One region of the Kocuria sp. ICS0012 genome, then DNA from elsewhere that is predicted to be linked to it. Evidence: predicted binding sites of a transcription regulator. Region 1 holds the regulator's gene; each other region holds the start of a gene.

Region 1 (5,723 bases):
GACCGCGTCGTGCACAGTGGGAACATCGCACCCGCTTCCCCCGGCTCAGATCCGACCACGGGCACGGAACTACGCACGAGTGTCACGCTCGACCCCGGGACGTACACCGTGCGCGTGAGCGGCACGGACGATTCCGGCACCACCGTGTCCGACGATCACACGATCACGGTGCGCGCCGGGGACTGAGCCCTCCCCGTTGGGTCCCGGGTCAGTCCCAGAGCCCGAGCACCGCGTGCAGCGCGGCCAGTGCCGCGGGTCCCGCGGTGGACGATCGCATGACAGTGGTCCCCAGGCGCATCGGCTGAGCACCGGCGGCGCACAACGCCTCGAGCTCTCCGTCACCGATCCCTCCTTCCGGGCCCACGATCACCGCGATCCGGGGCCGATCGCCCCACCGGGTCACGTCCGGGGTGGACCAGCGTGGGCTCGCCGATTCATGCAGCACGAGCCACAGCATCTGGGGTTCCGCAGCGATCAGCCGGGCCAGACCCGCGGTGTCCACCCAGTCACCGCGTTCGGGCCAGCGGGCGCGCCGGGACTGCTTGGCCGCCGCGGCCAGGGTGGAGTCCCACTTGGCCATGAGTTTGGCCGCGCGGTCCGCGTGGACGCGCACGATGCTGCGTTCCGCCTGCCACGGGATCACCCGGGAGACCCCGAGTTCCGTGGCGGCCTCCACGGCCTGCAGGTCCCGGTCCCCCTTGGCAAGTGCCTGCACCAGCGTGAACTCCGGCTGCTGCGCGGCGTCGTGGTGGATCTCCTGGACGGTCACGCTCATCCGGTCCTTGGCCCCGGAGTCGAACGTGCACACCGCACGGGTGCCGTGCCCGTCCACGAGGTCCAGGGCCTCCCCCGCGCGCAGGCGCCGCACGGTCACCGCGTGCTTGGCCTCGGGACCCGCGACGTCCAGGACCTCCCCCGGGTGCGCCCGGGAGAGGTCCTCGGCGGGGACGTGGAAGACGGGGTTGGTCACAGGTCGTTGAACCGGTCCCGCAACCGGGAGAAGAACCCACCGGAGTGGTTGGTGTTCACGGTCGTACCGTCCGCTGCTTCCTCACCGCGCAGCTCGGCGAGTCGCTCGAGCAGTTCGCGCTGTTCGGAGGAGAGGTCCTTGGGGGTCTCCACCTCGAAGTGCACCTTGAGGTCCCCGCGGCCCTTGCCCCGCAGGTGGGTGACGCCCAAGTCGTCGAGCGTGACGGTCGCACCGGACTGGGTGCCGGGATCGACGTCCACCGTGCGAGCGCCGTCGAACGTCTCGAGGCTCACGGTGGTGCCGAGCGCGGCGGCGGTCATAGGGATACGCAGGCGGGCGTGGAGATCGTCGCCCTCGCGGAGGAAGGTGGGGTCCGGATCCACCTTGAGTTCCACGAAGAGGTCGCCGTTGGGTCCGCCGGCGGTGCCGGCCTCACCCTGGCCGCTCAGGCGGATGCGGTTGCCGGACTGGATGCCGGCGGGGATCTTCACGGTCAGGGGGCGGCGGTCGCGCACGCGGCCCTCGCCGTAGCACTCGTGGCACGGGCTCTCGATGACGGTGCCGAAGCCGTTGCACTGGGAGCACGGGGCCTGGGTGGTGACCATGCCCAGGATGGACTGGCGCTGGTACTGCATGTGGCCGGAGCCGCGGCACATGGTACACGTCACGGGGCTCGTGCCGGGCTGGCAGCACGTGCCCTGGCACGTGGGGCACACGACGGCGGTGTCCACCGTGATGTCCTTCTCCATGCCGAACACGGCGTCCTTGAGGGAGATCCGCACGTTGATCAGGGCGTCCTGGCCCTGGCGGGTGCGGGACTGGGGGCCGCGCTGGCCACCGGCTCCCGCGCCCTGGAAGAACGTCTCGAAGATGTCGGAGAAGCCGAAGCCCGTGCCGGGGAAGCCCCCGCCGAAGCCGGTGTCCGTGCCGTTCTCGTTGCCTGTGGCGTCGTAGACACGACGCTTGTCCGGGTCGGAGAGGACGTCATTGGCGTGGGAGACGCGCTTGAACTCCTCGGCGGCCTCGGGTGAGGGGTTCACGTCCGGGTGGAGTTTGCGGGCCTTCTTGCGGTAGGCGCGCTTGATCTCTTCGGCGCTGGCGTCCCGGCTCACGCCGAGGGTTTCGTAGTGATCGCTCACGATGTCGTCGTTTCTTCTTTCGTCGGTTCTACGGTTCTACGGTCGAGCGGGGCGGGCGGCGCTCACGTGCGCTCAGCCCCCAGGTTCTTGGACAGGTAGCGGGCCACCGCGCGCACGGAGGCCATGGTCGTGGGGTAGTCCATGCGTGTGGGCCCCACGACTCCCACCTTGGACGCGGCGTGCGGACCGTAACCCGTGGCCACCACGGACGCCTCCGCCAGGGGGTCGTCGCTGTGGTCGGAGCCGATGCGCACCGCGACCCCGCGTTCGTCCTGCTGCATCTCGGACAACAATCGCAGCATGGCCACTTGTTCCTCAAGCGCCTCGAGCACCGGGGAGATGCTCTGCGGGAAGTCCCCGCTGAAGCGCGCGAGGTTCGCGGTCCCGGCCATCACCAAGCGGTGTTCGTCCGACACCGCTGCGAGCACCGCGAGCGCCCCGGTCACCGCGGTCCCGGCGTCGCGCAGTTCCTCGGGCAGGACCGGGGGCAGGGTCACGGCGGCGTCGGGGACGTCTTCCACGGGCGTGCCGAGCAGGCGTGCGAGCACGTGGGCGCGCAGCTCCAGCAGCTGGGCCTCGGTCAGGGTGACGGGCAGTTCCACGGTGCGTTGGGCCACGCGTCCGGTGGTGGGGATCAGGATCACGAGCACGCGGGCGTCCCCCACGTCCACGAGTTCCACGTGGCGCACGGTGATCCCGGTGCGCACGGGATACTGGATCACGGCCACCTGGTGGGTGAGCTGGGCGAGCAGGCGCACGGTGCGCTCCATGATGTCGTCCAGGTCCTGGGCGCCGTCCATGAACACCTGGATCGCGCGGCGCTGGGCGGAGGTGAGGGGCTCCAGGGCTGCGATCTGATTGACGAACTCGCGATAACCTCGGTCCGTGGGGATCCGACCCGAGCTCGTGTGCGGTGCCACGATCAGCCCGTCCTCCTCGAGGGCGGCCATGTCGTTGCGCACCGTGGCGGAGGAGACGGGTAAACGGTGGCGTTCCACGAGCGCCTTGGACCCCACGGGTTCACGCGAATGGACGTAGTCCTCCACGATGGCGCGCAGGATCTGCGCTCGGCGCGGATGCTCCATGTGTCTCACCTCCCGTTGCTGGCAATTCTGGCACTCAAGAGTTCACAGTGCTAATCCTGGCAGTCAAGGGCCCGTGGGTCAGGGGCCGATTTTGATACGCTCGCGGCTGATTCGCCTGCCCGGCGGCGCGCTCGCGCCGCGGCACGACGTGGAGGAGTCGCCCGTGAACGCATCCGGCTGGTCCTGGGGTCCCCAGGACCTAGGCAGTCCCGACGTCGCCCGCACCGGTCCCGTCTCCCGGGACGTCCCCGTGGCCCGGGACATGGTGCTCGAGGACGTGGAGACCGGGTGGGTGGGGGCCGTCGTGGGCGTGGAGACCATCGGCGGGATGCGCGTGGTGGGTCTGGAGGACCGGCACGGGCGCGTGAAGTCCTTCCCCCTGGGCCCGGGCTTCCTCCTGGACGGCGAACCCGTGCGGCTGGGCCCGCCCGAGACCCGCAGCGCCCCGGCCAAGCCCCGGATCACGCGTTCGGGGTCGGTCGAGGTCGAGAACTTGCGCGCGTCCGTGGCCAAGGAGTCGCGTGTGTGGGTCGAGGGGTACCACGACGCCGAGCTCGTGGCCAAGGTGTGGGGCCACGACCTCGCGGTCGAGGGCACCGTGGTGGAACCCCTGCACGGGATCGACGACCTCCCCTCAGCCATCGCCGAGTTCCACCCCGGCCCGCAGCGCCGGCTCGGGATCCTAGTGGACCACCTGGTCGCGGGCTCCAAGGAGTCCAGGATCGCCCAGGAGGCGCTCGCGGTCCCGGGTGCCCGGGACAATGTGCTCATCCTCGGACACCCCTACGTGGACATCTGGCAGGCCGTGAAGCCCAGCGCCCTGGGGATCCGGGAGTGGCCCGTGATCCCGCGCGGGGTGGATTGGAAGACCGGGATGGCACGCGCGCTGGGCCTACCGCACCGCACACCCCAGGACGTGGGGCGGGCGTGGCAGGCGATCCTTGCACGAGTGAACACGTACGCAGACCTCGAACCGGCCCTGCTGGGCCGCGTGGAGGAGCTCATCGACTTCCTCACCGCCCCGGACGCCGCCGATTCCTGACCCGGGCTGCGCCTGACCTGCGGTGACCCACGACGTCGACGGCGCTCACAGCCGGTGGTCTACGGCTTCGGTGACCCGCGTTAGCGGTAACCCTCAGCGTCGGTGACGCCTGGTGCCGTCGTCCGGCGCGAGCCACGCGGGAACGACCGTAGGATGGGAGCACCGGCGTCCACCGACCCGGATGGCTACCGCCCGTGAAAGGCACACCCGCTCGTGACTGACGCTGCTCCCTCCCCCTCCACTCGCTCCGCCGAGACTCCGTTCGAGTCCGTGGCCCCCGTGGCGCAACCCCTGGACGTGTCCCAGGACCGGCAGTGGGCCACCCTCGCCCACCTGGGTGGCGTGGTGGGCGTACTGCCCAGCTACATGATCCACCGGGTGTTCAAGGACCGCGGTCCCTTCACCGCTCAGGAATCCCGGGAAGCCGCCAACTACACCATGCTGCCCACCCTGGTGATCCTCGCGGGCATCGTGCTCTCACTCATCCCGTTCATCGGATGGCTCTTCTCGGTCATCGCCGCCGTGACCTGGCTGTTCCTGGCCATCACCTCCGTGCGCGCGGGCGTGACGGTCAACCGCGGCGAACCGCACCAGTACCGGTTCAACACCCACCTCTACGACAAGTTCGCGGCCCGCAACTCCTGACACGGTCACCAGTCGAGCAAGCGGCGCGTCACGGCGTCGGCCATCAGACGCCCCGCGTCCGTGAGGACCGCGGACCCGCGGAGGGCGGCGGCGCCGTCCAGCCAGCCGTCGGCGATCAATCCGGCCACCGCGTGCCGCCCCTCCGGGCGCAGCCCCTCGAGCGGGATTCCCTCACGGATCCTGATCCCGAGCATCACGTGTTCCACGTACTGCGTCTCGCCATCCAAGGTCTCGCGGCCCACGGCCGGTGAGTCACCCCGGCGCACGGCGGCCGTGTAGGGCAACGGGTGCTTGAGATTCCACCAGCGCACGCCGTCACTGTGTGAGTGCGCCCCCGGGCCGATCCCCCACCAGTCCTGATTGCGCCAGTACGCGAGGTTGTGCACGCTGCGGTTCTGCACCGCGCTGCGCCCGTGGGCCGCGCGGGACCAGTTGGACACCTCGTACCACTCGAACCCGGCCTCGCACAGCAGCGCGTCCGCGAGCGTGTACTTCTCCGCCTGGTCGTCCGGATCCACGTCCGGCACCTCACCGCGGCGGATCTGGGCGGCCAGCTTGGTGCCGTCCTCGATGATCAGGGAGTACGCGGAGACGTGGTCGGGGTCCATGGCCAGCGCGGCCTCCAACGAGGTGCGCCAGTCGGCCACGCTCTCCCCCGGTGTACCGTAGATCAGGTCCACGCTCGCGCCCAGTCCGCGGTCCTTGGCCCAGCCGACGGCGCGCGGGACGTTCGCCGGCGTGTGCGTGCGTTCCAGCACGCGCAGCACGTGGGGCACCGCGGACTGCATCCCGAAGGACACCCGGGTAACCCCGGCCGCGGCGAGCACGTCGAATGTCTCCTC
Region 2 (5,723 bases), on a different contig from region 1:
CCCCGGAGCAGTTGCGCCCCGTGGGGGAATGGCACTCGGATGCCGCGAACGAACCCGGTCACGGGCTGCACAGTCACGTGTTCGTGAGCACCGTGCCGCTCACCGACACCCCCGTGCCTGCAGCGGAGATCGTGGAACTGCGGTGGCAGCCCCTCGCGGGTGCGGAGGACGTCACGGACCTCGCTCCCCTGGCCCGGTTGCACGCTCTCCCGGCGCTGCGTGCCGCGTCCAGCGGGGCAGGTGTCTCCGGCTGCGAGTCGTGAAGCGCGCGGAGGCCACCGGCAAATTGTGAGGCATGTAGAGGCCCACCGCGGATTCTCAGGCACTCCAAAGCCACTTAACCGCCCGAATACTGGCTTCCGCGTGCCCAGCGTTTCGATAGTGGTTTCCGCGTGCCCAAAGGTTTGTGAGGGTCACATGGGCGGGCATTCCCGGGGCGGGTCACTGGGGTATCGCCGTTTCACTATGTTCCACGCCACGACAGCAGAGGCTCCGGGTCACGTGCGGCGCATGACCGTGGCGGCGTCCACGGTGACGTCGTCGAGGGGGGCGGGTGCGGCGTCGTCGGCGGAGGGATCGCGAGGGGTGATGCCCAGAGCGTCCGGGGCGAAGGTGCGCAGGGTCTGGTGGGGGTCGTCCACCGGGGCGCGCAGCAGGGTGGCCGTGGCCCAGCCGTGGGTGAGGAGGTAGTGGTCGCTGTCGGGTTCCTCCGGGCCGGTCTCGGCGCTGTAGGTGACGGCGATGTGCTTCTCGTCCCCGCGGCCGATCTGAGCTTGCACCGCGCCGAAGCCCGCCAACCGCGCGGGTTTGAGTCCCCGGAGGCGTTCGGGGGCGACGTCGGGGACGTTGATGTTGAGGATCCACTCGTCGAACGGACGGGTCTCCCATCGCTCGAGCGCGAACCGGGTGACCAGGTGCGCGGTGTCCCAGTGCTGCGGCGCGCCGGACGTGATGGACACCGCGATGCCGGGGATCCCGTGGGACGCGGCCGTCAGGACCGCCCCCACGGTGCCGGAATGCAATGTGGCCTTGCCCGTGTTCGCGCCCAGGTTGACCCCCGAGAGCACGAGATCGGGCCGCTGGCCGAACGCACCATAGGACGCCAGGAACGCGATCAATGCGGGTGCGGCCTTCACGCCCACGCAGTCCACGTCGCGCGGCATCCCGGGCGGCGCGGCTGCGACGAGCGCGATCCGGCCGTCGATCTCCTCCCCGGACAGGGAGGAACTTGCACCCGAGTACTCCTCGGCGGGTGCGGCCACCTTCACCGTGTGCCCTCGATCCAGTGCGGCGCGCACCAGAACCGCGAGCCCCGGGGACGAGATGCCGTCGTCATTGGTGACCAGGATGTGCATGTGCACCATGGTGACACGCGCCCGTCACGCGGACCAGAGCCCGGTATTCGGGCCAGGCCACCCAGGAGGACCAACCCGGTCACGCTTCACACGGGCCGAACTGCCCGCGACCACGTCCGGTCAGGGTGCACTGGGCGTCAGACCGAACTGCTCGGCGCGTCGAGCCGGAGCCGGGTCGTGGCACCGAATCGGAGAGCCACAGGTCAAGCACCCGGAACGTCAGGACAGCGTGCGCACCGTGATCTCGCGGGCGAACTTCTCGATGGTCGTGCGGTTGCCGGTCCCCAGGCCGCGGCGCGCCACGTTCAGCGCTCCCGCTGATGCACCGAGGGCCACGGCCTCCACGAGATCGAAACCGCGCGCCAGACCCACCGAGATCCCCGCGGTCATCGAGTCCCCCGCCCCTCGGTGGTCCAGCGGTGTGATGGACGGCGCGGAGACCTCCCGCACGGAATCCTTCTCCACGAGCAGCGCGGGGTCCTTGGCGCGTGAGATCACCACGGCGCCCGCACCGCGTTCGAGCAGCATGTGTCCGGCGCTCACCAGGGCCTCCGCGGTGTCCTCCGCGACGAGCTCGAGATCGAGCACCTCTTCGTGGCTGATCTTGAGCACGTCCACGTTCGCCGCCACGGCCGCCAGTGCGGGCTTGCCGCTGAGGTCCGCGACCACGGTGGTCCCGGCATCCCGCGTGTCCCGGATAAGGCGGCCGAAGAACGACGCCGGCACCACGTCCCCGGGTTCGGCCCCGGTGACCGTGAGGACGTCCGAGGCGAGCGCGTCCACGAACGCCGTGCCGTAGAGATCGTCCAGTTCATGGCGGGAGAGCTCCGGGGGCGGCATATGGGCCACGGTCTCCCGGTCCTCGCCGCGCAGGTCGTAGACGTATCCGCCGTTGCCGTACCCGTAGCGCACAGCATTGACCTGCATGCCCAACCCGTCCAGCATGGTGCGGATCAGCGAGCCCAGTTCCCCGCCGAACGGCCCGCTCACGGACACGTCCGCCCCCAGCGACCCGGCCATCCGGGCCACCCACAGCCCCTGCCCGCCGGGGTGCATGTGCACGTCCGATTCGTGGGAACTGCGGTTGCGATGCGCAGCCGGTTCCGTGATTTCCGTGATCAGCAGCGGAGTGGGAACCAGGATGGAGATACGCGGCTTGGGGCCGGGGCGGGTCTCGGTCACGAACGAAAGCTACATGACACGGGCGCTGGTGAACAGCACACCAAGGTGTCACCATGGTGGGATGAACGTCACCGCACCGGTTCGTATCGTGGAAGGTCAGGCCGCCAGTGAGCACACGCTGCGCGCCCTGAGCGCGTACTTCAGCGAGTTGAACAACCGGATCGACGGCGGTTTCGATCCCGAACTCACCGAGGTCACCGGCCCGGAGGACGTCACTCCGCCGCACGGGGATTTCTTCCTCATGACGGATTTGGTCACGGGCTCGGTCATCGCGTGCGGCGCGGTGCGCAAACTCGACGACGACCGCGTGGAACTGCGCCGGATCTGGGTCACCCCGGAACACCGCGGACAGGGCCACGCGCGCACCCTGGTGCGGGCACTCGAGAACAAGGTGCGCGCTTTCGGCGCCACCACGGCCGTGGTCTCCCTCAACGAGGAGATGACCGAGGGGATCGCGATGTTCCGCAAGCGCGGCTACGAGCCCGTGGATTCCTTCCACGACGCCACCACGGCCTCGGTCTTCCTGGCCCGCCAGTTGTAGCCCCACCGATCGCAGGCCAGCAGTCATAAACCCGCAGGGTATGAGCCCGCCGAGCGGTGAACCTCAGTCGCGGGCCTCGCGCGTCTTCTTCCGGTTGGCCTTGTCGATCGCCTCGACCAATTCGTCCTTGGTCATGTCCGAGCGTCCCGTGATGTCCAGTTCCTGGGCGAGTTCGTACAGGTGCTCCTTGCTGGCGTTAGCGTCCACCCCGCCGGCGGTGTCCTCCGAGTTCAGGCCGCCCTTCTCGGCGCTGTCGTCCGAGGGCCCGTTGTGCTCCTTGGGCTCCCAGTGGTCCCCGACCTTCTCGTGGGTGTGCTTGACGGCCGACCACGCGGTGCGCGCCGCCCGGGCGTCGTCGTGGTATTCCTCCTGCGCCGAGTCGTAGGTCTGCGCGAACGTGTCCTGTGCCTTCTCGTCCGAGCGTTGCAGCGTGGACGGGATCTCGTCCTGACGCGCGTGGCCGTTCTTCTTCGCCTTGGGCACGGGGGCCTCCTCAGAGCGTTCGGGTGTCACTGGTGGCTCGATCCTACGCGCCGCCGACGCCGCTGCGACAGGCCCGCCCGCTGCTTGAGTCAGTGCCACTCAGCTTTCGTGCGTCAATGACTAGCACTTCCGCCGACAGCCTGCTACATTAGACGTTGTTGAGTCACAGAGACTCAAGAAACGTGATGGCTCCACGCGGGTAATCGACCGGTTCGCGGGGCACAGCACGTGGGTGCCGCAGAGTGAAGGAGTAATCGTCATGGCTACATTCGACCCGTTCTCCGAGGTCCAGAACTTTGCCAACCAGGTCCTCTCCGGCCGCAACAGCCTGGAGCAGATGCCCATGGACCTCTACCGTCAGGGCGCCAACTATTACCTTGCCGCGGACCTGCCGGGCATCGATCCCACGAGCGTGGACGTGGACGTGGACGGTCAGCTGCTGACCATCCGTGCGCAGCGTCGTCTGCCCTCCGCGGAGAAGGACACCAAGTGGATCGTGCGCGAGCGCCGCAGCCACTCGTTCGTCCGCCAGCTCAACCTGGGCCAGGGCATCGACACGGAGAACATCACCGCCGCGTACGACAACGGCGTGCTGACCGTGACCATCCCCGTGTCCCCCAAGTCCCAGCCGCGCAAGATCCAGGTGGCCACCGGCCAGGAACACCACGACAACGTGGTCCTGGAGCACGACAAGGGCTCGGACGAGGACCGCTCGCAGAACGTGCAGACGGACTCCGAGGGGTCGCAGGACTAACCAGAACCGAACAGGGCCGATCAGGACCGACCCTTCACCGGCACTGACCGGCGAATCCACCCGGTCGGAACAGGCCTGCTCAATCGGGGGCTCACCGCCCCATGACATGACTGTGCCCCGCAGGTCACCCTGCGGGGCACACTCATGTTCACGACGGGGTCAGCGGTTCATCCACCGCACCACGTGGTCGAGGTCCTCGGACGCGCGCGACGTCCAGACCATGAGCGCGTACACGTGCGGTCCGCCCTCACAGACCACCGCGGTGGTGTCCACGTTTGCTCGTACCAGCTCGGCCACGAACTCCATGGTGTCCGGGTAGAGCATGTCCCGGTCACCCTGCAGCACGAATGTGCGGGGCAGTCCGCGCACGTCGCCGAACGCGGGGCTCACCATGGGGTCGGTGACGTCCCGTGTGCCGGCCCACCACCGAGCGGCGGCCCGAGCGCCGTCGGTACCGAGCATGTGGTCCGCGTCCCGGTACGCCTCGATCTGGGGGTTCGTCACCGTGGTGTCCACCCACGGGGCCATGAGGATCAGACCCGCCACGCCGCGATCGTCCGCGTCCCGCAGTCGCATGGCCTGGGCCAGCGCCAGACCACCGCCGGCGGAGTCACCCGATAGGAAGACCCGTGGGCCGAACGACCGCGCGAGGTCCCACACGCCGTCGGCGAGTTCGAGCGCCTCGTCCACCGTGTGATCGGGGGCGAGCCCGTAGCCCGGCACCACCACGGTGACCCCGGTGCGCTGCATCAGGGCGTCGATCCAGCGCCAGTGCACCGTGGTCATGGGGTTCACGTACGCGCCGCCGTGCCAGTGCACGACCACCGGGGCGTCCGCCCGGGTGATGGCCGCCTTGGGCCGCGCGACGATGACCGGGTACCCGGCCACCATGACCTTCTCGAAGCTCGCGCGCTTGTGCATCGCCTTGTGCGGTGCCGCTTCCTCGCCGCGCACGGCCAGGGACTCGAGCAGCTTCTCCTCGGAATCCAGCACATCCGGGAGCACCCGCAACGCCTGGTTCGTGGCGCGCAGCACCGGGTCCGCGGCGCGCACGATCACGTCCGCGGCCGGCTTGGCGGCCCGGTCCTCGGCGATGCACGTGCTCGTGGAAGCCGCCGCATGCCGACCGCGACGCCGCTGGGTCCCCGCGGTCCCGGGCGTTGCGGTGTCTTCGCGGGAGCCCCCATTCTCGGCAGCGCCCGCGGGCTCACCGCGGCGCTGGGCGTCATCGGCCACGGCACCGAGAGGGGCCCCGGTGGCATGGTGCTGCCCAGCCGAGCGACGCTCGGATCCCCGGTGGTAGGTGGCACGGTGATCGGCCGCGGTGCGGTGGTTCCCGGCATGACCGTGGGTCCGCTCGCCGGCCCCGGCACGGTGACCGTGCGACGTCGTCCGACCGGAAACACCG
Region 3 (5,723 bases), on a different contig from region 1:
TGCCCTGTTGATCTCGGCGGTGGGGGTCGAGGTGTCCCCGCCCAGGGTCATCGCCGGTGGGATCATCATGCTGTTGCCCACCACCCGCATGGTCTCCACGATGCAGGACGCGATCAACGGTTTCCCCGTGACCGCGGCCGGACGACTACTGTCCACCGCCATGGCGTTCCTGGGGATCGTGGCCGGGATCGCCCTGGGGATCACCTTGTCCGCGCACCTGGGGGTCCCACGGATTGACGTTTCCCAGTCCGGGTTCACACCCGCGGCAGCCATGACCAACACGGTGTTCATGCTGATCTCCACCGCTCTGATCGCGATCACCATGCAGGCGAAGCCGCGTCACCTGCTGCCCGCCGTGGCCGCGGCCCTCGTGGGCCTCGGTTTTTACCACGGCATCGGCAGCTTCGATCCCAGCACACGATTGGCCACGGGCGTGGGGGCTGTGGCGAGCGGTTGCGTGGCCGCGCTGCTCGCGGCGAGGGCCAAGATCCCGCAGGCGATCCTCGCGATCCCCGCGATGACCTACCTGCTGCCCGGGTTGAGCCTGTTCCGCGGAATGTACGCGATCACCGTGGAGAACGAGACCACGGGGGACGGCATCACGGGACTCGTCAACGCCATGGTGTCCATCGTGCTCCTCGCGGCGGGCGTGGTGCTCGCCAAGTACCTCATGCGCCCGTTTATCGAGCGGATGCAGTACCTCTCCCAGCGGCGCAACCGCCGCCGCTGACCGGTCAGAGGATCTTGCCCACGGGCAGCTTCTTCTCCGCCTGGAACGTCTCCTCGGCCCGCCCGGCCGCCCAGTACCCGGACAGGGATACCTGCGAACGCTCGAGCCCGCGGACGTCGAGCAGTTCCTTCCGGGCAGCCTTCATGGCCTCGCGCTCGCCGTGCACGAACGCCTGCACCCCCGCGGTGTCCTCGGGCCACGCGGCGTTCGCGAGTCCCGTCACGAGGGCGCGCTCACCGTCCTGCTGAGCGGCGCGGTGCACCCAGCGCACCCGGACGCCCTCGGGGATCGCGAGATCGGTGAGGTCGAGTTCGTGGGAGGCGTCCTCGACCTCCAGGACGGCTTCTCCGCGCGCCGAGGCGGGCAGCGCCTCGAGGTTCGCGAGCACGGCGGGGACGGCGGCGTCGTCGCCAGCGAAGACGCTCCACGCGGCGGCCGGATCCGGGAGCCACTTGCCGCCCGGGCCGAGCGCCACGATCCGGTCTCCGGGGGACGCGGCATCCGCCCACGGCCCCGCATAGCCTTCGGTGCCGTGCAGGGCGACGTCGATCCACACGGTCTCGGTGTCGGGTTCCGTGTGGCGCAGGGTCATGTGCCGCGTGACGGGCTGGTCCTGGGGTGCGGCGTTTTCGCGCGCGGCCCAGTAGTCGGGGAACGCGCCGGGCGCGGTCGCCGCGAGCGTGGCTGCGGAGAAGAAGACGAGCTTGACGTACTTCTCCGGCGCCTCCATGTCCTGGAACTGCTCGGCGTTCTCGATCCTGCACACCACGCGCACCATGCCCGGGGAGAGCTGAATCCGGTCCGTGACCGTGAGATTGAGCTGGGGCTTGCGGGGTCGCGCCGGAGTTTGTGCCATGCGTCCAGCGTAGGTGTTGCTACGCGGGCAGTTCCCACGAGACGGGCTGGGCGCCCTGTTGTTGCAGCAGCTCGTTGGCGCGGGAGAACGGGCGGGAACCGAAGAACCCCCGGGACGCGGACAACGGGGACGGGTGCACCGATTCCACGGTGGGCGCCCCACCCAGCCAGTCCTTGGTGCCGCGGGCGTCGCGACCCCACAGGATGCCGACGAGGGGTTGCTCGCGCGCCCCGAGCGCGCGGATCGCGCACTCCGTGACCGCTTCCCAGCCCTTGCCCCGGTGGGACGCGGGGGAGCCCGCGCGCACCGTAAGGACCCTGTTGAGCAGCATGACGCCCTGCTCGGCCCACGAGGACAGGTCCCCGTGCGCGGGCGGTGTGATCCCCAGATCGGAGTGCAGTTCCTTGTAGATGTTCTGCAGGGACCGCGGGATCGGGCGCACGTCCGGGGCCACCGAGAACGAGAGGCCCATCGCGTGGCCCGGGGTGGGGTAGGGGTCCTGGCCCACGATCAACACCTTGACCGCGGACATCGGCTCGCGAAGCGCGCGGAAGATGTGGTCCCCAGCGGGCAGGGTGTGGTGGCCCTCGGCGTGTTCGCCGCGCAGGAACTCGCCCACGGCCCGAATCTGCGGCTCCACGGGTTGCAAGGCACGGGCCCACTCCTCGTTCATGATCTCGTGCAACGGGGGCGGGGTGTTCACGGTGCGACCTCCAGGGCGTGCGGCCTCCGGGTGCCGCCCGGAGCGTTAGGGTTGAGCCCATGTCTACCACGGGCGACGGCCTCGACGAGCTCGACCGGGCCATCCTGGACCTGGAGTCCGAGCACTGGAAGTACCGCGGCGCCAAGGAGTCCGCGATCCGCTCCCGCCTGGGGTTGAGCCCCGTGCACTACTATCAGCGGCTCAACGCCCTGATCTCCTCAGAGGCCGCCGCGCGCCACGCCCCCATGCTGATCTCCCGGTTGCGCCGCGCGCGCAATCGCTGAGTGGGTCCCCGGGTGCGCGTGGGATAGTGGGCAGCGCACCGCGGACCCCTGACCGCCGCGGGTCCGGCAGGCGGGGCGCACGCCGTCCCACGGTCCCGGCACCCGCGGGTCGGCGCCCCTGATCCCGCCGTTCGTTGAGGAGAGCCACAGCATGAGCGAGTACCCCCGTGACGAGTTCGACGACGTCCCCGAGGACGGCGCCAGGCAGGGTGCCCACCGAGGCCATAACCCGAATGCCCGAGCGGGGTCCCGGGGCAAGTTCCTGGTCATCCTCGTGACCGGTGTGCTCGCCCTCGTCCTGGGGGCGGTGGCCTTTGTGAACGCCCCGCGCACGGCCCAGGAAGCGCTCGCCCTCCCCGCCGCAGCCGTTGCGGTGTCCCCGGACGATGACGTCGCGGCCGGTGCCTCCGCGGTGGGTGCCGTGGCGCTCGGGACGGCCGCGAGCGACGTCGTGCCCGGAGCCCCCGCGGCCGCCTGAGCCGCCCGTTCAGCCGGGGACGAAACCTGAGTCCACTGGACGCAGGGCGTTTGCGGTTCCGGCATGACGAGTGCCACTATGGGATTAGCACTCAGTCGCGTGGACTGCTAACCGGGTCCGGTGGTGGTCGCGCGGCGGACGAGTGACATCACGGTGAGGTGGTTGCGGCGCGGTGAGGATCGCGGCGCGGCACCGTCCGTCGCGGGCATCGTGATGACAAGTCTTGTTTGTCAACCGTCCAGGAGGGACGAAACACATGGCAAAGATGATCGCATTCGACGAAGAAGCCCGCCGCGGCCTCGAGCGGGGCCTGAACACCCTCGCGGACGCCGTCAAGGTCACCCTCGGCCCGCGCGGACGCAACGTGGTCCTCGAGAAGTCCTGGGGCGCCCCCACGATCACCAACGACGGCGTGTCCATCGCCAAGGAGATCGAGCTCGAGGAGCCGTACGAGAAGATCGGCGCCGAGCTCGTCAAGGAGGTCGCCAAGAAGACCGACGACGTCGCCGGTGACGGCACCACCACAGCCACGGTGTTGGCCCAGGCCCTCGTGAAGGAGGGCCTGCGCAACGTGGCCGCCGGTGCGGACCCGCTGTCCCTCAAGCGTGGCATCGAGAAGGCCGTGGCCGCCGTGACCGAGCAGCTGCTGTCCTCCGCCAAGGAGATCGAGACCGAGGAGGAGATCGCCGCGACCGCGTCCATCTCCGCCGCGGACCCGGAGATCGGCAAGCTCATCGCCGAGGCCATGGAGAAGGTCGGCAAGGAAGGCGTCATCACCGTCGAGGAGTCCAACACCTTCGGGCTGGACCTTGAGCTGACCGAGGGCATGCGCTTCGACAAGGGCTACCTCTCCGGTTACTTCGTGACCGACGCCGACCGTCAGGAAGCCGTCCTCGAGGACCCCTACATCCTGATCGTCAACTCCAAGATCTCCGCCGTGAAGGACCTGGTTCCCGTACTCGAGAAGATCATGCAGGCCGGCAAGCCGCTGCTGATCATCGCCGAGGACGTGGACGGCGAAGCGCTCGCCATGCTCGTGCTGAACAAGATGCGCGGTGCCGTGAAGTCCGTGGCCGTCAAGGCCCCCGGCTTCGGTGACCGCCGCAAGGCCCAGCTTGCGGACATCGCGATCCTCACCGGCGGCCAGGTCATCACCGAAGAGGTGGGCCTGTCGCTCGAGTCCGCCACGATCGACCTGCTGGGCCAGGCCCGCAAGGTCGTGGTGACCAAGGACGAGACCACCATCGTGGACGGCGCCGGTACGCAGGAGGAGATCGAGGGTCGCGTGGCCCAGATCCGTGCGGAGATCAACAACTCCGACTCCGACTACGACCGCGAGAAGTTGCAAGAGCGCCTGGCCAAGCTGGCCGGCGGAGTGGCCGTCCTCAAGGCGGGTGCCGCCACCGAGGTCGAGCTCAAGGAGCGCAAGCACCGCATCGAGGATGCCGTGCGCAACGCCAAGGCCGCCGTGGAGGAGGGCATCGTCGCTGGTGGTGGCGTGGCCCTGATCCAGGCCGGTGCCAAGGTCTTCGAGTCCCTCGGGCTGTCCGGGGACGAGGCGACCGGTGCCAACATCGTCAAGGTCGCGATCGACGCGCCGCTCAAGCAGATCGCGCTGAACGCCGGTCTCGAGCCGGGCGTGGTTGTGGACAAGGTGCGCGGGCTCGAGACCGGTTGGGGCCTCAACGCCGCCACCGGCGAGTACGAGGACCTCATGGCCGCGGGCATCAACGACCCCGTCAAGGTGACCCGTTCCGCCCTGCAGAACGCGGCGTCCATCGCCGGGCTGTTCCTGACCACCGAAGCCGTGGTCGCGGACAAGCCCGAGCCCGAGGCCGCCGGTGCGGGCGCGGGTGCCGATCCCATGGGTGGCATGGGCGGCATGATGTGATCTCGCTCTTCTGAGTGAGTTCCGCCCGCTACACGGGCGGGCATTTCGAGAACCCCGGGGACACGTGCTGTCCCCGGGGTTCTCGCATCTCCGGGAGTGCTCGCGCACCCGGGTGCTCTTCGCGCGCCCGGGTGGTGGCCCCGGGGCGGTCCGCTGAACCGCGGGCCAATGCGGGACCGGGCGATCGCCTGTCAGCGGCGGTGGTTCAACGTGTCGGGAGGTTTTGCGAGGATGAGCGCATGACGATCATCGCTTCCGCGGACGGCTCCGCGCTCGGCAACCCCGGACCCGCGGGGTGGGCCTGGTACATCGATCCCACCTCGTGGCGCGCGGGGGGTTGGGCCCACGGGACCAACAACATGGGCGAGCTCACCGCGGTGCTCGATCTGCTCCGCTCCACCCGGCACCGCGCGGACGAACCGCTGCGGGTGCTGTGCGACAGCCAGTACGTGATCAACTCGGTCACCAAGTGGATGCCGGGCTGGAAGAAGAAGGGCTGGAAGAAGCGCGACGGCAAACCCGTGCTCAACGTGGAGATCATGAAGGCGCTGGACCGCGAGCTCTCCGGTCGGGACGTCAGCTTCGAGTGGGTCAAGGGGCACGCGGGTCACGAGCTCAACGAGGCCGCGGACGAGCGCGCCCGCGCCATGGCCGCGGCCTACCAGTCCGGCACCGCGCCGGAGGACATGCCCGCGGGGCCGGGCTTCCGGGACGACGCGGGCCGCGGAATCGAGGCGGGAGACGTGGAACCGGATCTTTTCTCCGCGTGGGCCTCCTCGGA

The links. The regulator HrcA, encoded in region 1, represses chaperone genes, less so after heat shock. The targets are predictions, from matches to a motif close to TTNGCACTCGNNNNNNNCGAGTGCNAA.
Region 2: A5728_RS11095 (Hsp20/alpha crystallin family protein) is a predicted target of HrcA. The motif match lies at 3,682-3,708, and genes of this name have one in related genera.
Region 3: groL (chaperonin GroEL) is a predicted target of HrcA. The motif match lies at 3,136-3,162, and genes of this name have one in related genera.

The regions. Positions count from the first base shown of each region.
Region 1 covers NZ_LZMM01000031.1:10,302-16,024, forward strand. The annotation lists gene A5728_RS04185 (GerMN domain-containing protein) at 1-186, shown strand, start outside; gene A5728_RS04190 (16S rRNA (uracil(1498)-N(3))-methyltransferase) at 209-970, opposite strand; gene dnaJ (molecular chaperone DnaJ) at 967-2,109, opposite strand; gene hrcA (heat-inducible transcriptional repressor HrcA) at 2,172-3,194, opposite strand; gene A5728_RS04205 (DUF3097 domain-containing protein) at 3,358-4,236, shown strand; gene A5728_RS04210 (DUF4870 domain-containing protein) at 4,450-4,881, shown strand; gene hemW (radical SAM family heme chaperone HemW) at 4,887-5,723, opposite strand, start outside.
Region 2 covers NZ_LZMM01000069.1:36,860-42,582, forward strand. The annotation lists gene A5728_RS11070 (NUDIX domain-containing protein) at 1-263, shown strand, start outside; gene surE (5'/3'-nucleotidase SurE) at 498-1,355, opposite strand; gene A5728_RS11080 (1-phosphofructokinase family hexose kinase) at 1,575-2,537, opposite strand; gene A5728_RS11085 (GNAT family N-acetyltransferase) at 2,599-3,078, shown strand; gene A5728_RS11090 (ChaB family protein) at 3,142-3,561, opposite strand; gene A5728_RS11095 (Hsp20/alpha crystallin family protein) at 3,821-4,315, shown strand; gene A5728_RS11100 (MMPL family transporter) at 4,475-5,723, opposite strand, start outside.
Region 3 covers NZ_LZMM01000071.1:74,736-80,458, reverse strand. The annotation lists gene A5728_RS11595 (threonine/serine exporter ThrE family protein) at 1-730, shown strand, start outside; gene A5728_RS11590 (siderophore-interacting protein) at 735-1,586, opposite strand; gene A5728_RS11585 (uracil-DNA glycosylase) at 1,606-2,289, opposite strand; gene A5728_RS11580 (DUF3263 domain-containing protein) at 2,349-2,573, shown strand; gene A5728_RS14900 (hypothetical protein) at 2,725-3,051, shown strand; gene groL (chaperonin GroEL) at 3,308-4,942, shown strand; gene A5728_RS11565 (RNase H family protein) at 5,182-5,723, shown strand, end outside.